One region of the Achromobacter aegrifaciens genome, then DNA from elsewhere that is predicted to be linked to it. Evidence: riboswitches for the same ligand, from Rfam matches in the RefSeq annotation. Region 1 holds a riboswitch; the other holds the start of a gene.
What was found. Region 1 has a riboswitch for glycine ahead of HV793_RS24885 (D-amino acid dehydrogenase). Riboswitches for the same ligand answer to the same signal wherever they lie in the genome.
Positions count from the first base shown of each region.

Region 2: it holds a riboswitch for glycine, as region 1 does, so the genes downstream of both, gcvT (glycine cleavage system aminomethyltransferase GcvT) here and HV793_RS24885 (D-amino acid dehydrogenase) in region 1, are expected to answer to the same signal.

Region 1 is NZ_CADIKO010000004.1:66,308-76,011, reverse strand. It holds gene HV793_RS24900 (helix-turn-helix domain-containing protein) at 1-456, opposite strand, end outside; gene HV793_RS24895 (alpha/beta fold hydrolase) at 715-1,497, shown strand; gene HV793_RS24890 (metal-dependent hydrolase family protein) at 1,563-2,873, shown strand; gene HV793_RS24885 (D-amino acid dehydrogenase) at 2,911-4,140, opposite strand; glycine riboswitch at 4,185-4,276, opposite strand; glycine riboswitch at 4,278-4,369, opposite strand; gene ampC (class C beta-lactamase) at 4,498-5,658, shown strand; gene HV793_RS24875 (3-hydroxybutyryl-CoA dehydrogenase) at 5,664-6,659, opposite strand; gene HV793_RS24870 (NAD/NADP-dependent octopine/nopaline dehydrogenase family protein) at 6,676-7,773, opposite strand; gene HV793_RS24865 (AraC family transcriptional regulator) at 7,890-8,900, opposite strand; gene HV793_RS24860 (spinster family MFS transporter) at 9,023-9,704, shown strand, end outside.
Region 2 is NZ_CADIKO010000001.1:561,436-571,139, forward strand. It holds gene HV793_RS02690 (DUF945 family protein) at 1-1,238, shown strand, start outside; gene gcvP (aminomethyl-transferring glycine dehydrogenase) at 1,334-4,207, opposite strand; gene gcvH (glycine cleavage system protein GcvH) at 4,311-4,688, opposite strand; gene gcvT (glycine cleavage system aminomethyltransferase GcvT) at 4,787-5,887, opposite strand; glycine riboswitch at 5,974-6,096, opposite strand; glycine riboswitch at 6,132-6,227, opposite strand; gene HV793_RS02710 (ZIP family metal transporter) at 6,282-7,175, opposite strand; gene HV793_RS02715 (superoxide dismutase) at 7,206-7,820, opposite strand; gene HV793_RS02720 (BaiN/RdsA family NAD(P)/FAD-dependent oxidoreductase) at 7,971-9,173, opposite strand; gene HV793_RS02725 (arginine/lysine/ornithine decarboxylase) at 9,173-9,704, opposite strand, start outside.

The DNA.
Region 1 (9,704 bases):
CGACGATTCGATTGCCGCTTGCAGCAAGGCCTCGACTTCGGCATCCAGGTCCGCGCCGGGGTGGTCCTGCGGCGCCACGATCTTGTCCAGCAAGCGCCAACAGCCCTGGCGCACCGCCGCGTCGATGGGCACGCCCGGCGCCGCGAAGTGGAATGGCCGCCCCGTGGCGGCCCGCCGTTCGTCCAGCCAGGGCTTGGCGATGTAGAGCACCAGGAAGATGGCCGGGCCCGACCGTTCGAGCAGTCTGGCGTCGTGCGATTCGTACGTATTGGTGCCTAGCGCCAGGTGTTCGCTGTAGGGGACCGGAGTCTGGCCGACATGCCCCAGCACGCGCGCGCCGCCCAGCCACAGGGCCAGCTGCACTTCCGCATGCGCGTGCGCGATCAGGTCGTCGCGCAGTTCCAGCACAACGGCGCGGCCGAACGCGCCTTCGTGCAAGGCGTAGGTCTCCTGCATGTCTGTCTCCCGTTTTTCTTATCGCCTCGTCGCGCAAGCCTGGGCCTGCGTGCGGGCGGGTGCGGCGCTCAGGGAATTTTATGGGCGTTTACGCGTTTGTCCGCGCTAGGTGTATTCACTAGGCACAAAATCTGACTCTGCGATAAGTCCGCGCACGCAGCGATAAGCGCGCCACCGCCTGCGCCGATACAGTCCTGAAAAATTGCCGGCGCGGTGCCGATGCAAACAGCGACTGTTCAGATAAAGGGAGGCGGCAGCATGAGCACGCAACACGTCAACGGCATGGCCGTGGAAATCGACGGCGAGGGGCCGGCACTGTTGTGCATACACGGCCTGGGCGGTTCCTCGAATACCTGGACGCCCGTCATGGGCGCCTTCGACGGTTTCCGCGTGATCCGTCCTGATCTACCGGGCAGCGCTCGTTCGCCGCTGGGCGAAAAGCGCCTGTCCATCGCTACCTACGTGGACGCGTTGGTCGGACTGCTGGACGCATTGGATATCGATGTGGCGCATGTCGCCGCCCATTCGCTCGGAACCGTCGTGGCCCAGCATCTTGCCGTGGCGCATCCGGGCAGGGTCAAGTCGCTGGCCCTGTTCGGCCCGCTGGCCGCTCCGCCCGACGCGGGCCGGCCCGGCATCCGCGCGCGTGCGGAGCTGGCGCGCGGCGGCGACGCGGCCATGCAGGAGATCGCCGACGCCATCGTCAAAGGCGCGACCAGCGCCCAGACCAAGCAGGATCAACCCGCCGTGCTGGCGCTCGTGCGCGAGAGCGTGATGCGCCAACCGCCGCAAGGCTATGCGCAGAGCTGCGAGGCGCTGGCGGATGCGCAGCCGGCCGCCGTCGAGACTATCGGCGCGCCGGCCCTGCTGGTCACCGGCGATCAGGACGGCGTGGCGCCGCCCGGCAATGTCGAGGCCCTGGCCGCGCGCATGCCAGGCAGCCGCCGCATCGTGCTGGACGGATGCGGCCACTGGACCACCTACGAAAAGCCCCAGGCCTGCACCGAGGCCCTGCGGGAGTTCCACGCGGCGCTGCGCTAAGCCACGTTTTCCTGGCGTTTCAACATAAGAAATCGGCCCCAAACGCGGGCCGGAGGAGACCTGTCATGTCCAGAATTGCCATTACCAACGTCGTCATCTTCGATGGCAGCGGCAAGCAGCCTTTTCAAGGCGAGGTGCTGATCGACGGCGCGCGCATTTCGCAGGTCGCGCGCACGCCCGAGCAGGTGAGCCGGGAGGGTGCGCGCATCATCGATGGGCGCGGCCGCTTCCTGATGCCGGGCATGACGGAAGCGCATACGCATTTTTCCTGGAACGACCAGCCCACGCTGGCCGCGATCCAGTTCATGCCGCCGGAAGAGCACATACTCTGGTGCGTGCGCGTGGCCAAACGCTATCTGGAAATGGGCTGGACCTCGGCCATCGGCGCGGCCGCGGCCAAACCGCGCCTGGACGTGGTGCTGCGCAATGCCATCAATGCCGGCGAATGCCCGGGGCCGCGCTACCTGGCCGGCAGCCAGGAGATCACAACCATAGGCGCGCTGGGCGACAACTCGCTGCCGCACATGCCGTTCGACGAACTGAGCTTCGGCAGCGTGTGCTGTGGCCCCGAAGAGATCCGGCGCTCGGCGCGCACCTTCATCAAGTACGGCGTCGACCACCTGAAGATCAACCTGTCGGGCGAGTACATCGCCGGCCTGCCGGCCGAGATGTCGCCCTTCGCCGAAGACGAAATCGCCATGCTGGCGAACGAGGCCAAGCGCTATGGCAAGCGGGTCGCGGCGCATGCGCGCTCCAGCGAGTCAGTCAAGCAATGCGTGCGCCATGGCATCGAGATGATCTACCACGCCAGCTTCGCCGACGAAGAGGCGCTCGACATGCTGGAAGCCAACAAGGACCGCCATTTCGTTGCGCCCGGCATAGGCTGGCTGATCCGCACCGCCTTCAACGCTTCCGAATACGGCATCACGCCCGCCATCGCCGAACAGATGGGCTACAAGCGCGAGCTGGAAATCGCCTCGGAGTCGCTGCGCAAGATGCACAAGCGCGGCATCCGCATCCTGCCCGGCGGCGACTACGGTTTTGCCTGGATGCCCCACGGCACCAACGCCCGCGACCTCCAGTACTTCGTGGACTACATCGGCATGACCCCGACCGAAGCGCTCGTGTCCGCCACCCGGCTGGGCGGCGAGATCATGCAACGTCCGCACGAATTGGGCATGCTGCGTCCTGGCTATCTGGCGGACGTGGTCATGGTCGATGGGGATCCGCTGAAGGATCTGTCGTTGCTGGTGGATCCGGAGCGGATCTTGCTGGTGATGAAGGATGGGGAGGTGTGTAAGGACATTTCCCGGCAGGGGTTGGATGCGGAGCCGCTGCGTGCCGAGGCGGGCAGGGAAGCTGCGCTGGTGTTGTGAGTCTGGCGGCGCCTTTCCAGGCGCCGCGTTCACCCGCTCAAGCCTCTCCCACCCCCTCCCTCACGCTAGCTGCCAGCATCTGCGCCGTCGCCGCCGACAAGGTCCAGCCCAGGTGCCCATGCCCCGTGTTGTAAAACACGCCGGGCCGCCTGCCCGGGCCCACGCGGGGCATCATGCTCGGAGTCATGGGCCGCAGCCCGCACCACGGCACCACGCGCGAAGTTCGGATGCCGGGGAAGTGCTTGCGGGTCCAGTCCACCAGGGGCTGCACGCGCTCCGCGCGGATGTCCATGTTGAAGCCATTGAACTCCGCCGTGCCGGCCACGCGGAAGCGGTCGCCTAGGCGGCTGGTGACGATCTTGGCGGCTTCGTCCAGCAGGCTGACGCGCGGCGCGGCCGCCTGGCTGGCGGCGTCGTCCAGATGCACGCTGATGGAGTAGCCCTTGACCGGGTAGATGTTGAGCGTGTCGCCCAGCTGCCTGGCGAACTGCCGGCTGACGGCGCCGGCGCAGACGACGATGGCGTCGGCCTCGTGCTGTTCGCGGCGCGTGCCGCCTTCGCGTACGACGTCGAGCACGTAGGGCGCGCCGTCCAGGCTGATGTTGCGGATGTCCGCGTCCTGCGCGAAGCGCACGCCGCGGCGTTCGCAGGCGCGAGCCAGGCCGCTGGTGAACTTGTGGATGTCGCCGGTGGCGTCCGAAGGCGTGTAGAAGCCGCCATGGCAGGCGGTTTGCAGCGTGGGCTCGATGCTGCGCGCTTCCTCGGGCGACACCGCGTAGCGCTCCAGCCCGCCTTCCTGCAGCAGGGCATTGGCGCGGCGCGCGGTCTCGAAGCTGGCGGCGTCGTGGTAGATGTGCAGGATGCCGCGGCGCTCCAGGTCGAAATCTATGCCTTCTTCTTCCGCCATGGCGTACAGATGCTGGCGCGCGGCGATGGCCAGCCGGGTGGTCTCGATCGTGTTGCGGCGGTAGTTGCGGATCTGTCCGATGAACTGCGCCAGCCAGGAGTACTTGTGCCAGCTGAAGCGGGGATTGAGTAGCAGCGGCGCGTTGTGGCGGCCGAGCCAGCGCAGGCCTTTCATGATGGTGGCGGTGCTGTTCCAGACCTCGGCGTTGCTGGCCGACAACTGGCCGCCGTTGGCGTAGGAGGTCTCCATGGCCGGATAGCGCTGGCGGTCATAGACAGTGACGTGATATCCCAGTTTGCTCAAGGCATAGGCGGACGTGACGCCGGTGATACCGGCGCCAATGATGGCGATGCGGGGCATGATGGCTCCAGATTGAGTGGCCGCGGCCACCCGGCCGCAGCACCCCATCTGTCTCTGTACCTGAGAGCTTCACCCGCGGCGCAGACGGCGGCGGGTTCCCCTTCGGTGGGCGCGCTTGGCGCCTCTCTCCAGATTGTCTAGACCGCGCAGTCCTGTTTGCCTGAGAGTTTCCGGGGCGGTTGCTCCGTCGGCGCCTGCCGCGGGGGCAGGTCTCTTCTGCGGGGTTTTGGATCGACGAGGCGAGAATAGCCAAATTCCCCTGGGATGAGACCAAGGGTTAGTACCAATAAGGCGTCGCATCGCGCTACGATGCATGCGCGCCGCCGTCGCGGCGCCACGGATCCGACACGACAGGGAATGACGAGAATGCGCTTGAACAGCATGCTGCGCACGGGATTGTTTGCGCTGATGGCCGCAGGCTGCGCGCTGGCGCAGGCCGGCCAGGCAGAGACGGACCGCAAGGTCGACGAGGCGGTCCAGGCCGTCATGCGCGAACACGGCATTGCGGGCATGTCGATCGCCGTGACCCGCAACGGGACACAGCATTTCTACAACTATGGCGTGGCGTCCAGGCAGACCGGCAGGCCTGCCGGCAGCGATACGCTGTACGAGATCGGCTCCATCAGCAAGACCTACACGGCAACCCTGGCAGCCTATGCACAGGTGCGCGGCCGCCTGGCCTTGAGCGACAGTCCGGCCAAGTACCTGCCGGAGCTCGCCGGCAGCGACTTCGCCAAGCTGAGCCTGATCAACCTGGGGACGCACACGACCGGCGGCTTCCCCTTGCAGGTGCCCGACGCGATCAAGAACCAGGCGCAGCTGATGGCCTATCTCAAGGCCTGGAAGCCCGAGCATGCCGCTGGCACGTATCGCACCTACGCCAACCCCAGTATCGGCATGCTGGGCATGGTGGCGGCCAAGAGCCTGAACCGGCCGTTCAAGGCGGCCATGGAGCGGGACCTGTTTCCGAAGCTGGGCCTGACCAGCACCTACATCGACGTGCCCGCCGCCAGGATGGCGGACTACGCGCAGGGCTACAACAAGCAGGATGCCCCCGTGCGCGTGAATCCGGGCGTGCTGGCCGACGAGGCCTACGGCGTGAAGACCAGCGCACGCGACCTGATCCGCTTCGTCGACGCGAACATGGGTTTGAACCTCGCCGATGCCGAGCTGCGCGGCGCAATCGCGCAGACGCACGTCGGCTATTTCCAGCTGGGCGACATGACCCAGGATCTGGTCTGGGAGCAATTGCGCTATCCGGCAACGCTGGACGCGCTGTTGACGGCCAATGCCGGCAACTACAACAGCCAGAGCCAGCCCGTGGCGGCGTTGAACCCGCCGCTGCCGCCGCAGGAGACCGTGTGGATCAACAAGACGGGTTCGACCAATGGCTTCGGCGGTTATGTGGCGTTCGTGCCGTCGAAGAAGCTGGGCATCGTGATACTGGCCAACCGGAATTATCCCAACGAGGCCAGGGTCCGGCTGGCGTACCGGATCCTGGGCGAGCTGGAGCAATAGGCCCGCTATCGCGCGGGCGGCTGCCTCGCCGCGTCGTAGCGGGGCAGCAGGTCCATCACTTCCAGGCGCTTGCACAATTGCGCCAGCCGCTCCATCTTGTAGGCATTCACGTCCATGCCGGCGTAGTCATAGAAGCCCTGGCCGTCGCGCAGCCCGTTGCGCCCTTGTTCCATATTGCGGGCGATGACCGCAGGCGAGGAGAAGCGCGGATCGATGGCACCGGCGAGGTAGCGCGAGGCGTAGTAGAGAATGTCGCCGCCGCCCCAGTCGATGAACTCCAGCAGCCCCAGAACCGAAAAACGCAGGCCGAAGCCCAGGCGCACGGCCGTGTCGATGTCTTCGGCGCTGGCCACGCCTTCCTCCACCATGCGGGCCGCTTCGTTCATGGCCAGGGCCTGGATGCGGGGCACGATGTAGCCCGCGGCGGGGGCGCACTGCACGGGCTTCTTGCCCGCCAGGCGCAGCGCTGCCAGCAGCCCTTGCGTCGCGGCCTCGCTGGTCTGCGGGCCGCGGCTCACTTCCACCAGCGGTATCAGGTAGGCGGGGTTGAGCCAGTGCGCGTTCAGGAAGCGCTGCGGGTTTTGCACCAGTTCCGCCAGCTCGGTGATCAGAAAGGTGGACGTGGTGGACGCGATGATGCTGTCCGGCGCGCAGGCCGCTCCCAGCCATACAAAGGCATCGCGCTTGGCGTCCAGGCGTTCAGGCACGGCTTCGAACACCACGCGCGCCTGCCGCAGGTCTGCCTCCGCATCCTCGCGCGTGCATAGGCGCACGCGCGCCAGCGCAACCTCCGCCTGCGCGGCGTCGAGCAAGCCCAGGCTGCACAGGATGCCGAGCTCGCGGCGCAGGTCGTCCCGCACACGGGCGAAGTACCCGGCCTGCTCGGCGGACGTGCGCGATTTGATGTCTATCAGCGTGACGTCCAGTCCCGCATGGATGTATGACAGCGTGATGCCCACGCCCATGCGGCCGGCGCCGACTACGCACATTTTTTCATTCATGGCTTGCATCTCCGTGTCAGCAGCCTTCGGCCAGAAGCTGGCGCATGTCCGCGTGCGACAGGCGGTCCAGGCCCAGGCGTTCGAATGTGCGTCCTTCCGCGTAGAGGTCGCGGCCGGTGACCGCGCTGGCCAGGCTCAGCAGGCCTTGCGCGACCGGCGTCGGCACGCCCGCCCAGCGGCCGGCGGACACCAGGAATGACAGGCCGAGCCGCGTGTCTTCGAGCATGTAGCGGTGCGTGTGCAGGTCTATGTCCTCGCGCCAGTCGCCGCTGTCGGTGAGCTTGCCATGGGCGCCGCGGCCGTACATCCATTCATCGCCTTCGGCGGCATAGTGGTCGGCCAACGGGAAGTGGGGCGCGGCATAGCCCAGGGCCACACGGATGGCGATGCGCTCCGCGTCCAGCGCGTCGGTCACGCGCCGTATGGAGGCCTGGGTGCCTTCGTTGTGGATGTCCCATTTGTCGAAGTGTTCCAGCGGCCCTGCATTCATCATGATGAGCGGCGGATGGATGATGGGGCCGGCGTTCATCAGTGCGCCCGAAAGTCCGTCCTCTATCGGTTCGATGCTGGGGTAGGCGCGCTGGACCACGGCCAGCGCCTGCTTCGACAGCCGCCGCGGAAAGACGCCGGTGGGCAGACGGGTGGCGTAGCCGCTGATCACGACCTTTTCGCCATGCTTGCGGGCCAGATAGGGCAGGGTGCCGGTTTCGGCGAAGGCCGTATCCGCGACGTTTCCCGCGTCTTTCATGGCGCGGGCGAAGACGTAGCAGCCGAAGGTGCCAGGCGGCAGGAACACGACCTGGCCGTCGCGCAGCAGCGGCGCCAATTCCCGCGCCAGCGCTTCGTGGGTGGTGGAAGGCAGGGGAATGACCAGCAGCTCCGCATGCTCCACGGCTGTGGCCAGGTCGCGCACCAGCTGCAACTGCCGCGGTCCGTCGCCCAGCGGAACCTGGCGGCTGCCGCGATAGTCGGTGACCGTCAGCGCGCCCGCATCCCGCAAGCCCTGGAAGGCCGACCAGTCCCTGCGCCACCAATGCACGTGATGGCCTTTCTCAAACAGCTCGGCCGCTGCCGCGTAGCAGCCGTGGCCGCCGCCTATGACGCTGATTCTCATGGTCAAGCTCCGTCAGATGGAGCCTTGATCCTAGCGGCGGCGTGCAGGCGGGGCTGCGCCGAACGCGCAAGCGGCGTTCCGATCCGGCAAGCGAATCCGGCGCTGCCGTGCGACGCCTAATGCCTGCTTTGGCGCAGGGTGTCCGACGGCAGGCAGCCGTAGCGCTTGCGGTAGTGGGTGGCGAAATGCCCGAAGCTGGAAATGCCGTGCCGCAGCAGGATGTCGGTGACGCTATCGCCTTCGCCGGCTTGCGCAAGCGCCGCGTGCACCTGGGCCAGCCGCTGGTTGCGCACGTAGTCGCTGGGACTCTGCTTCAGGAACTGCGAAAAGCCGTTTTGCAGCGTGCGCACGGAGACGCCGCAGTAGGCCGCCAGGTCCATCAGCGATAGCGGCTGGTCCAGATGGCTTTCTATGTAATCGCGCGCGCGCCGCACGTGCAGCGGCAACGGCTGGCGGCGGTCTGCCTGCAAGGCCTCGGAGTAGTTGTGCGGCAGCTGGGTCAGCAGCAGCGTCAGCAGGTAGTCCGAAAAGCCGGCGGCCAGCGTTTGTGTGACGCCTTCAATGGCGGGATGGCGGTACAGCCGGCACAGATAGTCCAGCGTTTCGCGCACCGCCACCGGTCCGGGAGCGTCGGCATCCATTTGCAGGTCGAACACCAGCGCCTGCTTGATAGGGCGTTCAAGCAGCCGCTGCAGCTGGCGCTCCAGCGCCTCGCGCTCGATGCGCAGGATCAGGTTGCGGCAGTCGCGGCCGATGCGGATCACGCTGCGCTCGGACGGCGAGGAAATGGTCAGGCTGCCCGCGCTCATCGACGCGCTGCGCTTGCCCAGCGTGATCAGCCCGGAGCCTTGCAGCGTGATTCGGATCAGGTAGTAGCTGGCGATATCGCCGGCGTCGATCTCGACTTCCGCGCCATAGTGCAGATCGAACAAGGCCGCATTGCCGAAGAAGACGCCGTACAGGCGGGATTGCAGGGGTTTTCCCGGGGGGACGCACATGCGGTGCGACCAGAGGTGCTGGCTGACCTGGTCCTTGATCTCGGCGATGTTGCCCGAGTCCAGCAAGCAATGGCGGTCCAGCGGATTGGTGTCGTTGAACATGCTTTCCTGCGCAGCGGGAACAGTCATTGCGTCAGGCGTATAGAGGCTGGCTGCGCAAAGACCTACAAAAGATGGGCCTGCAAGCAAGTGAGACGCGACCCGGTCCTTGGGCATGGGCAGATCTCACCACCATACAAGGGAAACAAACCATGACTGACGGCAGCCCGCGGCACGGATCAAAACCTAGCTACGCCTACGAGTGGTATGTCGTGGTGATATGCATGCTAGCGTACATATTTTCCTTCGTCGACAGGCAGATCCTGGCGCTGATGATCGAGCCCATCAAGCACGACCTGCAGCTGTCCGACACGCAATTCAGCTTGCTGCACGGGCTGGCGTTTTCCTTGTTCTACGCCTTCATGGGCATACCGATCGCCTTGCTGGCGGATCGCTATTCGCGGCCCAAGATCATCGCGATCGGCGTCGCATTCTGGAGCCTGGCCACGGCGGCCTGTGGCCTGTCGCGCAATTTCGCGCAGATGTTTCTTGCGCGGATCGGCGTGGGCGTGGGCGAGGCGGCGCTGTCGCCTGCCACGTACTCCATGCTCAGCGACATGTTTCCGCGTGAAAAACTGGGGCGCGCAGTCGGGATATATTCGATCGGCTCGTTCATCGGCGGCGGCATGGCATTCCTGATCGGCGGCTACGTCATCAACCTGCTCAAGAGTGTGGATACCGTTGCCTTGCCCTGGATAGGCGCGATGCGGCCCTGGCAGGTGACCTTCTTCATTGTGGGATTGCCAGGCCTGCTGATCGCGCTGCTGATCCTGCTGACGGTGCGAGATCCGCAGCGGCTGGGCTTGCGGCGCAATGCCTCGGGGCAGGTGCAGA
Region 2 (9,704 bases), on a different contig from region 1:
GCGCCGGCGACGACATCAAGGTCTCGGTGGACAATCTGGGCTACGGCGTCAAGCTGGCCGAAGACGACAAGAACGTCAACGTCGAAGCCACCTACCAGACCGGCACCATCACGCTCAACGACGTGGCGCTGGGCAACGGCCAGGCCGTGATCAAGCTCGCCAAGCTGGACGGCGCCGCCATCAAGCAGCTGTCGGACACCTACAACCAGATCGTGCGCCAGTACATGCTGGGCGCCAGCGACGAAGGCCTGAAGGACGAGCAGTTCGACGCCGTGCTGGAAAACGCCGGCAAGCTGCTCAACGGCAACCCCACGTTCAGCATCGACCCGATCAGCTGGAAGACCGACAAGGGCGAAAGCAAGCTGACCTTCGCGCTGGACCTGACCAATCCGCCCAATGTCAAGGACCTGACGCCGCAGGAGATCATGGTCAAGGCCATCAAGCAGATCGACGCGACGCTGGTCATCTCCAAGCCCATGGTGCGCGAACTGATCGTCCAGTACGCCGTCAAGAAGCAAGGCTTGACCGCGGAAAAGGCGGCCGAGGAAGCCGACGACCAGATGCGCTCGATGTCCGGCATGGCTGAAATGCTCAACGTCGGCAAGAACGACGGCGACAACATCATCGGCAAGTTCCACTACGCCGATGGCATGGGCGACCTGAACGGCCAGAAGATCCCCGCCGACGAACTGTTCTCGGGCCTGCTGGGCGCGACCGGAATGGACGACGACATGGATGACATGGACGGCATGGAAGAGGAAGGCGAACCGGCCGAAGGCGCGGAACTTGCCGCGCCCTCCGACACCGCGTCCGTGGCCGGCTACATGCAGGACTTCGACCTGGACACCGTGACGACCATGCTGGACGACATGGTCTACAACCCCCGCAAGCAAGACGGCGACGAAGGTCCCGTCCTGATCCTGGATCCCCGCGACACCGGCGCCAGCGAGCTGCGCGTCGACTTCCTGTGCAACGACTTCACCGAGAAGTGCCATGACCTCGTCGTGACCGCGACCTACAGCAGCAAGAAGCCGGTCTCGCTCAAGGCCATCAACGCCTGGAACCAGGAATACCGCTGGACCCGCGCCTACCTGGACGACAAGAACCGGGCCGTGCTGCAGATGGACATGAACTCGGAAGGCGGCATCGGCAAGGAAAACCTGCAGATCATGCTCAACACGTTCTTCAGCATCGCGGAAGACTTCTCGGTGGCCAGCAAGGCCGCGCCGGCGAAGTAAACCTCGGCTGACGCAAGGCAAAAAAATCCCCCATCTTTCGGATGGGGGTTTTTTTTGCCTTGGGCCCGGCTCGCGCCGGGCCTCGCGGCCCGCATTTATGCGTAGGCTTCGATCGGCAAGCAGGCGCACACCAGGTTGCGGTCGCCGTAGGCGTTGTCCACGCGGGCAACCGGCGGCCAGTACTTGGCGTCGCGCAGCGAGGCCACCGGGTAGGCGGCCTGCTGGCGCGGGTACGCGTGCAGCCATTCCTCGGCCAGCAGCATCTGCGCGGTGTGCGGCGCGTTCTTCAGGACGTTGTCCTCGGCATCGCGCTCGCCGCGCTCGACCTGGGCGATTTCTTCGCGGATCGAGATCATCGCGTCGATGAAGCGGTCCAGTTCGGCAACGCCTTCCGATTCGGTCGGCTCGACCATCAGCGTGCCGGCCACCGGGAAGCTCATGGTGGGCGCATGGAAGCCGTAGTCCATCAGGCGCTTGGCGATGTCTTCGGCGCTGATGCCGCTGGTTTCCTTGAGCGGGCGCACATCGAGGATGCACTCGTGCGCCACGCGGCCGTTGCGGCCCGCGTACAGGACCGGATAGTGGTCACGCAGGCGGGTGGCGATGTAATTGGCGTTCAGGATGGCGACTTCAGTGGCGCGGCGCAGGCCGTCGGCGCCCATCAGCGAGATGTACACGAACGGAATCGGCAGGATGCCCGCGGAACCGAACGGCGCGGCCGACACCGGGCCGACCTTGGCGTCGCCAGGCAGCTTGCCCTGCTCGTTCACCACGCCCGGCAGGTAGGGAGCCAGGTGCGCGCGCACCGCCACGGGGCCCACGCCGGGGCCGCCGCCGCCGTGCGGAATGCAGAAGGTCTTGTGCAGGTTCAGGTGGGACACGTCCGAACCGAACTTGCCCGGCTGGGCCACGCCCACCATCGCGTTCATGTTGGCGCCGTCCAGGTAGACCTGGCCGCCGGCCTGGTGCACCAGATCGCAGATCTCGGTGACGGCTTCCTCGAACACGCCGTGGGTCGACGGATACGTGATCATCAAAGCGGCCAGCTTGTCGCCGACCTGTTCGATCTTGGCGCGCAGGTCGGCCAGATCGACGTTGCCGTTGGCATCCGACGCCACCACCACCACGTCCATGCCGGCCAGTTGCGCCGAGGCCGGGTTGGTGCCGTGCGCCGACGACGGGATCAGGCAGATGTTGCGCTGATGCTGGCCGTTGGCCTGATGGTAGCCGCGGATGGCCAGGAGGCCTGCGTACTCGCCCTGCGCGCCCGAGTTGGGCTGCAGGCTGATGTTGTCGTAGCCGGTGATCTCGCACAGCGCGGCCGACAGGCGGTCGATCAGTTCGTTGTAGCCCTGGCTTTGCGAAGCCGGCGCGAACGGGTGGATCAGCGCGAACTCGGGCCAGGTGATGGGGATCATCTCGGCGGTCGCGTTGAGCTTCATGGTGCACGAGCCCAGCGGAATCATGGTGCGGTCCAGCGCCAGATCCTTGTCGGCCAGCTTGCGCAGGTAGCGCAGCATGTCGGTTTCCGACTGCACGCTGGAGAACACCGGGTGCGTCAGGATCGCGCTTTCGCGCGCCACGCCGGCGGGAATGCCGCTGGCGGCGGCCGCGTCCAGCGCGTCGATGTCGAGTTCGACGTCATCGCGTTCCAGGCCGGCGGCGAAGACGTTGACCAGCGCCTGCAGGTCAGCCGCGGTCACGGTCTCGTCCAGCGACACCGCCAGGCGGGCGCCATCGACGCGGCGCAGGTTGATGTGCGCGCAATCGGCGGCGGTCAGGATGGCGGGCGTGGCCGCCCCGGTTTCCAGCAGCAGCGTGTCGAAGAAGGTGTCGTTGACGACCTTCACGCCCAATTTGACAAGTTCGGCGCGCAGGATGGCGGTGCTGCGCTGCACGCGCTCGGCGATGCGGCGGATGCCGGCCGGACCGTGCCACACGGCATACATGCCAGCCATCACGGCCAGCAGCACTTGCGCGGTGCAGATGTTGGAAGTGGCCTTTTCGCGGCGGATGTGCTGTTCGCGCGTCTGCAGCGCCAGGCGCATGGCCGGGTTGCCCTGCGCGTCCTTGGACACACCGACCAGGCGGCCAGCCATGTTGCGCTTGAAGGCGTCCTTGCAGGCCATGAAGCCGGCATGCGGGCCGCCGAAACCGAACGGCACGCCAAAGCGCTGGGCCGAACCGATGGCGATATCCGCGCCCCATTCTCCGGGCGCGGCCAGCAGGGCCAGCGCCAGCAGGTCAGTCGCGACGGCCACGATGGCGCCTTGCGCATGCGCGGCTTCGGCCAGCTTGCGGTAGTCGGCGACGGAGCCGGTGCTGTGCGGGTACTGCAGCAGCACGCCGAAGCACTCGGGCAGGCCTTCGGCCTCGTCGCCGATGGTGATTTCGATGTCCAGGCCTTCGGCGCGCGTGCGCACGACTTCGATGGTCTGGGGATGCACGTGGCGCGAAATGAAGAACACCGGGCTCTTCGACTTGGCGCTGCGGCGCGCCAGCGTCATGGCTTCGGCGGCGGCGGTGCTTTCGTCCAGCAGCGAGGCGTTGGAGATGTCCAGCCCGGTCAGGTCCGCGACCATGGTCTGGTAGTTCAGCAGGGCTTCGAGGCGGCCCTGCGAGATCTCGGGCTGGTAAGGCGTGTAGGCCGTGTACCAGGCGGGATTCTCAAGAATGTTGCGCAACACCACGTTGGGCGTCTGCGTGCCGTAGTACCCCTGGCCGATGTAGCTGCGGTAGACCTTGTTGCGGCCGGCGATCTGCTTCAGTTCGGCCAGCACGTCGGTTTCGCTGCGCGAGGCGGGCAGCGCGAGCGGGGCCTGGCTGCGGATCTTGGGCGGCACGACTTCTTCGATCAGGGCGTCCAGGCTGGCGCTGCCGATGACGGCAAGCATGGCGGCCTGGTCGGCGTCGGAAGGGCCGATGTGGCGGGGAATGAAGTCGGTGTGGGTGTCTAGGGCGCGCGACATGGAGAGGTCTCGGGATAGCGGGTGTCGTCGGAGGACGGACGGTATTGCATCTTGCGGAACAGGCGCGTGGCGGGTGCCCTGCGCCCGTTCCAGCCAGGCTGGCTTAGCCGTTGGCGACGGCTTCGTAGCCGGCGGCGTCGAGCAGCTTGTCGGCGTCGGCGGCGTTGACCGGCTTGATCTTGAAGATCCAGGCGGTGAAGGCCGATTCGTTGATCAGGTTGGGATTGTTTTCCAGCTCTTCGTTGAACGCGACGATCTCGCCAGCCACGGGAGCGTAGATGTCCGAAGCGGCCTTGACCGATTCGACCACGCCAGCGGTTTCACCGGCGTTCAGCTTGGCGCCGACCTTCACGTCGCCAACGAAGACCAGGTCGCCCAATTGATCCTGGGCGGTATCGGTGATGCCGACGACGAACACATCGCCTTCGGCTTTGACCCATTCATGGGACTCGGTGTACTTGCGATCGGTGGGCAGACTCATGGGAACTCCTGAGGGAATGCGGGTAGATGAATGGTGTTGCGCGCCTCGCGCGGGCGGCCGTCGCCCCAGGGGCCGGCGGCTCGCGCGAAGCTTCGAGTTTACGAGTGTTCGACCGCTTTGCCGTTACGCACGAACGGCAATTTGCAGGCCAGGGCGGGCACCCACTTACCGCGGATGTCGACTTCGACCGTGTCGCCCGGCTTGACGCCTTGAGGCAGACGGGCAAAGCCGATCGATACGCCCAGCGTGGGCGACATGGTGCCGCTGGTGAGCTCGCCCGTGCCTTCCTTGGTGCGCACGGCCATGTGCGCGCGCATCACGCCGCGTTCTTGCAGCTTCAGGCCGATGAAGGTGGCGGGGGTAGCGAATTGTTCCAGCGCGTCGCGACCGATGAAGCGGCGCTCGGCGTTCTTCAGGGACACGGTCCAGGTCAGGCCGGCCTGGTCGGGCTGGGTCAGCTCGTCCATGTCCTGGCCGTACAGATTCATGCCGGCTTCCAGGCGCAGCGTGTCGCGCGCGCCCAGGCCGCAGGGCCGCACGCCCTGGGCGACCAGGTCGCGCCACAGCTGCACGACTTCGGCGGCCGGCAGCACGATTTCAAAGCCGTCCTCGCCGGTGTAGCCGGTACGGGCCACCAGGGTGTCGTCGCCCACGCGGGCGGCCACGAAGGGGGTAAGCGGCTCGCTGGCGGCCTGCCAGGCCGGGCGCGCGGCCCAGACCTTGGCGCGGGCGTTGGGGCCTTGCACGGCCACCATGGCCAGATCGCGGCGCGGCGTGATGGCAACGTCGAACTGGCCAGCCTGCTTGACGCGCTGCATCCAGGCGACGTCCTTGTCGGCCGTGCCTGCGTTGACCACGACGCGCCATTCGTCGGCGGCGAAGAAATAGATGATCAGGTCGTCGATCACGCCGCCTTGCGGGTTCAGCATGCAGCTGTACAACGCCTTGCCGGGCACGGTCAGCTTGGACACGTCGTTGGCGACCAGGCGCTGCAGGAAGGCGAACGCGTCGGGACCGGCCACGTCGACGTTCAGCATGTGCGACACATCGAACATGCCGGCGTCCTGGCGCACGGCGTGGTGCTCTTCCAGCTGCGAACCGTAGGCCAGCGGCATGTCCCAGCCGCCGAAGTCGACCATGCGGGCGCCAGAGGCGATATGTTCTTCGGCCAGCGGGGTGCGTTTGAGGGTTGCGGACATGCGCGGAAACTCCGGGGCGGCAGTGTTGCCAGGGTTACGGAATGCCAGTGGTGCCAAGCGGGGTGCGCTTGTACAACGGCTGAATCTTCCGCCCCTCTGTCCTTTTGCCTGAGAGTTGCCCCGCATGGCGGGTTTGCACCTTCGGCGCCTGGGCTGCTCGCTATGTCCCTAGTTCAGGGTCGGCGCCAGGTCTCTCCAGAGTACTGTTTTGCCGCGTCCGCACGGTGAGAAAACCGGGACAGGGCAAGCATGGGCGGTATGGGTTACCTGAGCGATTCCGGGCGAATTGCGCCTTCGGCGGCGGCCGGACGTACAGGCCGCTCTCTCCCGCAACATGCGTGACAGCGGCGCAAGCATACAACGAAAGCCGCGGCCAGGGAATGCCCGCGGCGGCTCAGCCCAGCGCCGTGTCCAGCAGCATCATCAGCACGAAACCCAGCATCAGGCCGCAGGTCGCGTAGACCTCATGCCCCTTGCGGTGCGATTCGGGGATGATCTCGTGGCTGATCACGAACAGCATGGCGCCTGCGGCAAAACCCAGGCCCCAGGGCAGAAGCGGCTCGGACCAGCCGACCACTGCGGCGCCGAGCACCGCGCCCAGCGGCTCGACCAGGCCGGACAGCATGCCCAGCGCCACCGCGAAGGCGCGCTGATAGCCCGCCGCCAGCAGCGCCACCGCCACCACCAGCCCTTCGGGAATGTCCTGGATCGCAATGCCGGTGGCCAGCGCGGTGCCGCGCATGGCGTCGTTGCCCGCGTAGCCCACGCCTATGGCCAGGCCTTCCGGCAGGTTATGCAGGGTGATGGCGAAGACGAACAGCCAAGTGCGGCGCAGGCGGTGCGCCTCGATGCCTTCCCGGCCCTTGATGAAATGTTCGTGCGGCAGGGTACGGTCCATGAGCAGCAGCACCGCCGCCCCCAGCAGTACGGCCGCGCCCACCGTCAAGCCGGCGCCCCAGGGGCCATAGCCCAGGTCGCGGCCCGCGGCGATGCCCGGCGCCACCAGCGAGAAGGCGCTGGCGGCCAGCATCACGCCGGCGCCGAAGCCGAACATGCTGTCCTGCATTTTCTGGGGGATGGTCCGAGCAAACAGGATGGGCAAAGTACCCAGGGCAGTAGCGCCCGCGGCCACCAGCCCGCCCAGGAGGGCATCGGCCACGTGCGGCGCGCGCACGTCCAGATAGGCCCACAACTGGTGCAGGCCCAGGCATGCCACCAATACGGCCAGGGTCCACACGCTGATGCTGGTGGCCGCCGGCCGCACGCGATGACGGCTGAAGGTATTCATGTGCCGCTGCCCTCCTTGCGAGAGATGCGCTCAGCGCTGGGCTGCCGCGTAGCGGCGCGCCACTTCAGGCCAATTCACGACATTGTAAAAGGCGCCGATGTACTCGGGCCTGCGGTTCTGGTACTTCAGGTAGTAGGCGTGCTCCCACACGTCCAGTCCCAGGATGGGCGTGTTGCCGTGCATCAGGGGGCTGTCCTGGTTGGCGCTGCTTTCCACCGCAAGCTTGCCGGCCGGCGTCACCGAGAGCCAGGCCCAGCCGCTGCCGAAGCGGGTCAGCGCAGCCTTGGTGAACGCGTCGCGGAAGGCGGCCTGCCCGCCCAGTTCGGACTCGATGGCCGCTGCCAATGCGCCGTCCGGCTCACCCCCGCCCTCGGGCGACATGACCGACCAGAACAGGCTGTGGTTGGCGTGGCCCCCGCCGTGGTTGCGCACGGCGCCGCGGATGGCTTCGGGCAACTGCTCCAGCCGCGCCACCAGGGACTCGACCGGCTCGTTGGTGACGATGCCCGCGCCTTCCAGCGCAGCGTTCAGGCTGTTGACGTAGGTCTGATGGTGCTTGCTGTAGTGGATCTCCATCGTCATCGCGTCGATGTGAGGTTCCAGGGCGTCGTAGGCATACGGCAGGGGCGGAAGAGTGTAGGCCATGCATGTCTCCGTTGGATCCGCCCCCCGATTCAGGGCTTGGATCAATATCGAAAACATAAATGATAAGTATTTTTATTTGATATAACAATGGCAGGCTTCCAATACCTGCCATAGCGCCGGCCTATCGGCGCCCTGTCCCGCCAGAGGACGCTACAGCGCCTTGCCGCAGGCCACGCCCGAAGCCCAGGCCCACTGGAAGTTGTAGCCGCCCAGCCAACCCGTGACGTCCACGGCTTCGCCGATGAAATAGAGGCCGGCGACGGTCTTTGCCTGCATGGACTTCTGGTCCAGGCCGCGCGTGTCCACGCCGCCGCGCATGACTTCGGCCTTCTTGTAGCCAGCCGTGCCGCTGGGCACCAGGCTCCACTGATGGATGTCCTGGGCCAGCGTGCGCAGGGTCTTGTCCGGTGCGTCGGCCAGGCGCAGCGCCGCCAGGCCCGGCTTGCCGCCCTGCTCCGCCAGGTGCAGCCAGCGGTCAGCCAGGCGCTTGGGCCAGAGGCCCGCCAGGACGGTATGCAGCTGCTGCCGGTTGCCCGACTTCGACGCCAGCAGTTCTTCCGCCAGGTCGCGGCCAGGCGCCAGATCGATCACGATGGGCTCGCCAGGTTTCCAGTAGCTGGAGATCTGCAGAATGGCAGGTCCGGACAGGCCGCGATGGGTAAAGAGCAGGTCCTCGAGGAACTCGCCGCGCGCCTTGCCCTGCCCCGTGTGCAGATTGACCTCCAGCGCCACGCCGGACAATTCGGAAAGGGACCGCCACTGCTCGGCATCGAAGGTCAGCGGCACCAGGGCGGGACGCGGTTCCACGACCTTCAGGCCGAACTGCCGCGCGATCTTCAGGCCGAAATCGGTGGCGCCCAGTTGGGGAATGGCCATGCCGCCGGTCGCGATCACCAGTTTCGCGGCGCGGATCGTGCCCTGGCTGGTGCGCAGCTCGTAACCCTGCTCGCCATGGCCGATCTCGGCCACCGAGCATCCCATGCGCCACTGCACCCTGCCCGCGTCGCACTCCGCGCGCAGCATTTCGATGATGGATTCGCTGGAATCGTCGCAGAACAGCTGGCCGCGATGCTTCTCATGCCAGGCGATGTGGTGGCGCTTCATCAGCGCCAGGAAATCCTGCGGCGTGTAACCGGCCAAGGCCGAACGGCAGAAATGCGGATTGTCGGAGAGGAAGTTGGCGGGGCCGGCGCCGATATTGGTGAAGTTGCAGCGGCCGCCGCCGGAAATGCGGATCTTCTCCGCCAGGCGCTCGGCGTGGTCGACCAGCACCACGCGCAAGCCGCGCTGGCCGGCGACCGCGGCACACATCATGCCCGCGGCGCCGGCGCCGAGTACTGCTACATCGAACATCAGTCTTCGATCAGGCAGTCGACGTAGTAGCGCTTTTCGCCATCCGGACCCACTTCGTCGGCCAGGCCGTGGATGTAGGTTTCGAAGCCCGGGAAGCGCTGGTTGAACTCGCGCGCGAACTGCAGGTACTGGACGATGGTGCGGTTGAAGCGTTCGCCCGGGATCAAGAGCGGGATGCCCGGAGGATACGGGGTCAGCAGCACGCCAGTGACGCGGCCTTCGAGCTTGTCGATGTCGACGCGCTCGACCTCGCGGTGCGCCATGCGGGCGAAGGCATCCGACGGCTTGAGGGCCGGCACCATGTCGCTCAGGTACATCTCGGTGGTCAGGCGGGCCACGTCACGCGCGCGATAGGCTTCGTGGATCTCCTGGCACAGGTCGCGCAGGCCCATGCGCTCGTAGCGGCGATGGTCGCGGCAGAATTCCGGCAGGATGCGCCACAGCGGCTGGTTGCGGTCGTAGTCGTCCTTGAATTGCTGCAAGGCGGTCAGCAGCGTGTTCCAGCGGCCCTTGGTGATGCCGATGGTGAAC